2 regions of the Clostridium sp. JNZ X4-2 genome follow, and region 1 is predicted to be linked to the other one. Evidence: a T-box and tRNA genes for the amino acid it is inferred to sense, from the RefSeq annotation. Region 1 holds a T-box; the other holds one or more tRNA genes.
What was found. A T-box is a leader RNA that pairs with one kind of tRNA and senses whether it is charged. The one in region 1 lies ahead of thrS (threonine--tRNA ligase), so its partner is inferred to be a tRNA-Thr.

Region 1 (3,429 bases):
ATTATACTATTTTTGTCATTGTAAGTCAATATATAAATTTAATTTATATATCACTTACCTTATTGGAAATTTCATCTTTAAGCTTTGCTATAAAATCATCCAGTGACATGGATCCTAAATCTCCGTTTTTTCTGCTTCTTACAGATATATTCTTTTCACTAACTTCCTTGTCACCCAGAATAATCATATAAGGTACTTTTTGCATTTGAGCTTCCCTTATCTTATAGCCTATTTTTTCATTTCTCACATCAGCTTCCACCCTTATATCCTGATCTTTTAATTTTTTGATTACCTCTTTTGCATATTCTTTTTGATCATCAGTAATGTCCATGACTTCTACCTGAACCGGTGCAAGCCAAGCTGGAAATGCCCCTGCATAATGTTCTATAAGAATTCCTATGAACCTCTCTATGGAACCAAATACAACTCTGTGTATCATAACCGGCCTGTGTTTTTCTCCATCCGCACCTATATAGCTGAGATCAAATTTTTCCGGCATCTGGAAATCCAACTGTACTGTTCCGCATTGCCAAGTTCTTCCGATGCAGTCTCTTAAATGGAAATCTATTTTAGGTCCGTAAAAAGCTCCATCACCTTCATTGACTTTATAATCAAGTCCTGCAACTTTTAATGCATTTCTCAATCCATCAGTTGCAGCTTCCCAATCTTCATCACTTCCCATGGAATTTTCAGGCCTTGTAGAAAGCTCTACAAAATACTTGAATCCAAATACCTTATAAAAATCATCTATAAGTTTTATAACCTGTATTATTTCATTTGTAATATCCTCTTTAGTAATGAATATATGGGCATCATCCTGAGTAAAACATCTTACTCTCATAAGCCCATGAAGAGCTCCTGATTTTTCATGCCTATGGACAATTCCCATTTCACCATATCTTTTAGGTAAATCTCTATAAGAACGTATGCTGTTCTTATAAATGAGTATAGCTCCTGGACAATTCATAGGCTTTATAGCATAATTTTCTCCATCTATTTTAGTAAAATACATATTTTCCTTATAATGATCCCAATGTCCTGATTGATGCCATAGCTCTTCATTTAATAAAACCGGAGTCATTACTTCATCATAATCGGCTCTTCTGTGCATTTGTCTCCAAAAATTTTGAAGTTCATTTCTAATTATCATTCCCTTTGGATGGAAAAATGGAAATCCAGGTCCCTCTTCATGCATGCTGAATAAATCCAATTCTTTCCCCAATTTTCTATGATCTCTTTTCTTGGCTTCTTCCATAAGTTTAATATAATCTTCAAGATCGCTTTTCTTTTCAAATGCAGTTCCATATATTCTTTGAAGCATCTTGTTCTTTTCATTTCCACGCCAATAAGCACCTGCTATGGAAAGGAGTTTTATTGCCTTTACCTTCCCTGTAGAAGGTAAATGAGGTCCTGCACATAGATCTACAAAATCCCCTTGTCTGTAAAAAGATATAATTTCATTCTCCGGCAAATCCTTTATCAATTCCACCTTGTAAGGTTCTTTTCTTTCTTCCATAAATTTTATGGCTTCTGCCCTTGGAAGTTCAAATCTTTCCAGTTTAATATTCTCTTTGACTATTTTGTTCATTTCATTTTCGATCTTAACTAATAATTCCGGTGTAAATGAAAAATCTGCATCTACATCATAATAAAATCCTGAATCTATGGCAGGTCCTATAGCAAGTTTAACCTCCGGATACAATTTCTTTATTGCCTGGGCAAGTATATGAGAAGCTGTATGTCTCAATATCCTTTTTCCATCTTCATCTTCAAAAGTGAGAACTTCAAGTTTGCAGTCTTCATTTACAGGATGATTTAATTCCACTATTTCACCATTTATTTTAGCTCCCAGTGCTTTCTTCCCAAGGGAAGTACTTAGTTTCTTTGCAATATCGCTTACCTTTAATCCTTTCTCTTCATCCAATTCTTTACCATCTTTGAGACTTATTTTTATCATAATTGTTCCTCCTTATAAATCTATTTTAATTTAAAATTTATAAAAAAAATTCTTCCCAATATAAGGGACGAATTTACCGTGGTTCCACCCAAATTTAACAAGAAATTTATAAATCTATCTGTTATCTTTGACTCTTTAACGCAGATTAAACGGAAATACCTACTAAAAATTTCAGTATACAACTCCAAGGTGGTTTTCGATAAATTTTGTTTAAAGGATATCTCAGCTTAAAATCCCTCTCTCTTAAAACAAACTTTTATTTACTCTTCCTTTTCATAATTTTTCTTAAATTTAATAAAATATAAATACTTTACTTTTAGCTTATATAAAAATAAACAACAAAAAACTCCTCCCAAAATATGGGACGAGTATTACCGCGGTTCCACCCAAGTTAATAATAAAAAAACTATTCATCAATTTAAATACTATTCACTCTACCTTTAACGTGGGTTAACGGAAATACCTACTAAAAATTTCAGTATACAACTCTAAGGTGGTTTTTCAATAAACTTTATTTAAAGGATATTTCAGCTTAAAATCCCTCTCTCTTAAAATAATTAATTTATTTACTTTTCCCTTTCATAGTTTTTATTTCTGTTTAGGCTTATTATATTATTCTAAAATCAATATGTCAACATGAAAATTAAACTTTTTATAAATCATACTCTATTTAAATTACTCTTTACCGATTTGCATATACTACAGCTGTTGCAGAATTCAACTCTATCGGTAAAAACTTTTTCAATTGTATCTATCAGTTCTGAATTCCTGCAATTTTCAGCACAATGAATTACTATCTTTTCCGGTGAATTGGTTATCAATGCACTTATTAAAACATCATCTAAATCTGAATTTATATTTTTATTGCATTTTAATGCTTTTAAGTCTTTAAAAAAGCTTTCTGTTATATCGCTTTCTTTATCTTTTATTATATATTTTCCATCATTATCTATTATTATACTTAAATAGTCTATTTTACTTTCTTGAATTTCTACAAAATATTTTAAAAGCTTTATAAATTCATTGTATTCCTTATCCACCATATACCTTTCAACCACTTTATCAATTATACTTTCCAGATCACCTAAAAGTTCCCTGATTCTAAAAGTTATAAATCCTTCTATATTTATCTCATTATTTTCATTTATACAATTTGATATTTTATCCAATATGTCATTTCTCTTATTTATACAAAAAATGGAGTTTTCATCCATAATTTCCATTTCACCTTTCAATACTTTTAAGCTTTCCAGCCTAATTTCCTCCAATTCCTCATATTTCAGGAAAAAATATTCGTTAGACAAAAAAGCCAGAATATCTTTTTCATAAAACTCATCTATCACTATATTATATATAATGTTTGCAATATACATATTATATATATTCATAAGTTTATTGTTTATTTCTCTATCACAAAATAGTTTGAGGAAGTGAGTATCAGACTCTATACTTTCATATACACCAATGAGCAC
Region 2 (3,429 bases), 980 kb from region 1:
CTTATTTCAGAATAGTTTTAACTAAAGAATTAAATCCAAAATCTATTACCCCAACAATTATCACATAAACACCACAAAACGCAATAACTGATATTGTCACTTTTTTTAAGTCTTCTTTAGAGGGCCATGTTATTCGTTTAAATTCAGCTACCAATCCTTTAAAAAAGTTAAAGAACCCGCCTTCAGGTGTGACCTGCTTTCTAACCTTTTTTGCGTCATCACGTGCAGCCATTTTATTCACATCCTCAAATATTTTAATATATGCCCCTCTACTTTATTTGGTTTCCTTGTGAACTGTATGTTTATGACAAAATGGGCAATACTTTTTCATTTCTAACCTATCCGGATCATTCTTTTTATTTTTAGTTGTGTTATAATTTCTCTGTTTACAATCCGTACATGCCAGTGTTACTTTTACTCTCATTGCTTTCACACCTCCTACGTATAGTTCAAGTATATAATCAATTTAATTTTTACATTTTTAAAATTATGCATTACTTATTTAATTTATCACAACTTAGTTTTTATGTCAATAACACTAAAAAACATGGATGGAATTATTCACTTCTAAAAGGACTAGGTTCACGAACCCAGTCCTTAACCATTACTGAACTATTTTAGTTACAACACCGGAACCAACTGTTCTTCCGCCTTCTCTTATTGCAAATCTCAATCCCTCATGCATTGCTACCGGTGTTATAAGTTCTACATTCATATCTATATGATCTCCCGGCATTACCATCTCTACACCTTCTGGCAGTGCAATGGAGCCTGTTACGTCTGTTGTTCTAAAATAAAATTGTGGCCTGTATCCATTAAAAAACGGTGTATGCCTTCCGCCTTCTTCTTTCTTAAGCACATAAACCTGACCTACAAATTTCTTGTGAGGATGTACTGTCCCCGGTTTTGCAAGTACCTGGCCTCTCTCTACTTCGTCTCTCTGTATGCCTCTTAAAAGTGCTCCTATATTATCTCCTGCCATTGCCTGATCAAGAAGCTTTCTGAACATTTCCACCCCTGTACATACTGTCTTCTTGCTCTCTTCCTTTAATCCTACTATCTCTAGTTCGTCTCCTATTTTTAATACTCCACTTTCTACTCTTCCTGTTGCTACTGTTCCTCTTCCTGTAATCGTAAATACATCTTCTATCGGCATTAAAAATGGTTTGTCTGTTGGTCTGTCTGGTGTAGGTATATAATTGTCTACTGCATCCATTAATTCATGTATGCATTTTGTAGCTTCCGGATCATCTGGATTTTCCAGTGCCTTTAATGCACTTCCCACTATTATTGGAACTTCGTCTCCCGGGAAACCATATTCACTTAACAATTCCCTTACTTCCATCTCTACTAATTCCAATAATTCCGGATCATCTACCTGATCTGCCTTATTTAAAAATACTACTATATATTGTACTCCTACTCTGCTTGCCAGTAGTATATGTTCTCTTGTCTGCGGCATAGGCCCATCTGCTGCACTTACTACCAATATTGCTCCATCCATCTGTGCTGCACCTGTTATCATGTTCTTTACATAATCTGCATGCCCTGGACAGTCCACATGTGCATAATGTCTCTTGTCTGTCTCATATTCAACATGTGCTGTATTTATGGTTATTCCTCTTTCTTTTTCTTCCGGTGCTTTATCTATCTCATCATATTTTGTTGCAGATGCCTTTCCTTCTTTTGATAAAACCATCGTTATTGCTGCTGTCAATGTAGTCTTACCATGGTCTACGTGTCCTATCGTCCCTATATTTACGTGTGGTTTTGTTCTTTCAAATTTCTCTTTTGACATTGCTTCTTCCTCCTTGTTTATAACACATTTTATTTAAGTAAACCCATCCTGGTGTGTTGTGAAAATTCTCATGCATTATTGGAGCCCATGACCAGGATTGAACTGGTGACCTCCACCTTACCAAGGTGACGCTCTGCCTACTGAGCTACATGGGCAATTTAATTTGGAGCGGAAAACGGGACTCGAACCCGCGACGGCCAGCTTGGGAAGCTGGTGTTCTACCACTGAACTACTTCCGCCCATAAATTCTTATTATATATCAAAAGTCATATACCGATTATCAATTTTAATACAAGTATGTTTTTTTGTCAATATGTAATTTTTATTTATTAATTAAACATTTTTCTAGTTTTCTTTTAACTCTCTGCAATGCATTGTCTATAGATTTAGCATGCCTATCTAAATCACATGCAATTTCCTGATAAGATTTACCATCTAGATATGACATAAGCACTTCCATTTCCAAACTTGATAATACCTCACCTATTTCACTTTGTATGTGATTTAATTCTTCTCTGCTAATTATAAGCTCTTCTGGATCCGCCACTTTAGCCTCTGATAAAACATCCAGCAGTGTTCTATCAGATTCCTCATCATATATAGGCTTATTTAAAGAAACATATGTATTTAATGGAATATGCTTCTGTCTAGTAGCAGTCTTTATAGCTGTTATTATCTGACGAGTTACACAAAGTTCAGCAAAAGCTTTAAAAGACGATAGTTTATCCGATTTAAAATCTCTTATAGCTTTATACAAACCTATCATGCCTTCCTGATAAATATCTTCTTTATCTGCTCCAATCAGGAAATATGATTTTGCTTTAGATTTAACAAAATTCTCATATTTACTTATTAAATATTCTTGAGCTCTTACATCCCCTTTTTTTGCTTCAACAATTACCTCCTCATCTAATTTTTCTACAAAGGGGGAAATTTGTTTACTATTAAGACCCATGCTCTCCAAGATATCCCCTCCAAAACAAATGTAAATCACACATTTCAATTATACATTAGAAGTAAATTTATAGTCAATAGATTTTAACGACTTTTGCGAATCTTTTCAAGTTTTTCCAACGTACCCTTTTCTATCCTATCCTCTAAAGTATGTTTTTTTTCTGAGTATTTTTTTTGAATCCTATTTTTTATTTTTGACTCTATATTTTTAACTTCATGATAAAATTCAATGGAAGACATTCTCACTGCACCTCTTTGAAAAGTAACCTGCTGCTCTAGAGAATCAGAAGTAACTACAAAAACTTCATTTTTACGTCCTATATTATTTACTGTTTTTTCTATAAATGAATCTGCTGTTTCATTTTCCTTGGTAAACACCACTATAACATTTTTATTGATTTTTTCCTTTTTTTCCAAACTCCCCATTACCATATGTGCATCAAAAACTACAAAAATCTTATATCCTTTGTAAACTGCATAATTACTCAACATTTCTATAAGTTCATGTCGTGAGGATTCAAAACTATACTTCTTTATATTATTCAATTCGGGCCAGCTATTTATTACATTATATCCATCTACAAAAATATTTCTCAATTTCCATCACTTTTTATTTTTTGTTTCAGTATCTCATACATAAGTATGCCACCTGCCACAGAAGCATTCAACGAGGCTAT

Region 2: it encodes a tRNA-Thr, which carries the amino acid that the T-box ahead of thrS (threonine--tRNA ligase) is inferred to sense. The anticodon was not compared.

The regions. Positions count from the first base shown of each region.
Region 1 is NZ_CM142685.1:2,680,373-2,683,801, forward strand. Features, by position in the region: gene thrS (threonine--tRNA ligase) at 44-1,957, opposite strand; T-box leader at 2,018-2,243, opposite strand; T-box leader at 2,315-2,549, opposite strand; gene ytxC (putative sporulation protein YtxC) at 2,617-3,429, opposite strand, start outside.
Region 2 is NZ_CM142685.1:98,639-102,067, reverse strand. Features, by position in the region: gene secE (preprotein translocase subunit SecE) at 2-232, opposite strand; gene rpmG (50S ribosomal protein L33) at 275-424, opposite strand; gene tuf (elongation factor Tu) at 605-1,798, opposite strand; tRNA gene ACYUJ6_RS00595 (tRNA-Thr) at 1,878-1,953, opposite strand; tRNA gene ACYUJ6_RS00590 (tRNA-Gly) at 1,963-2,037, opposite strand; gene sigH (RNA polymerase sporulation sigma factor SigH) at 2,121-2,753, opposite strand; gene ACYUJ6_RS00580 (NYN domain-containing protein) at 2,837-3,349, opposite strand; gene rlmB (23S rRNA (guanosine(2251)-2'-O)-methyltransferase RlmB) at 3,346-3,429, opposite strand, start outside.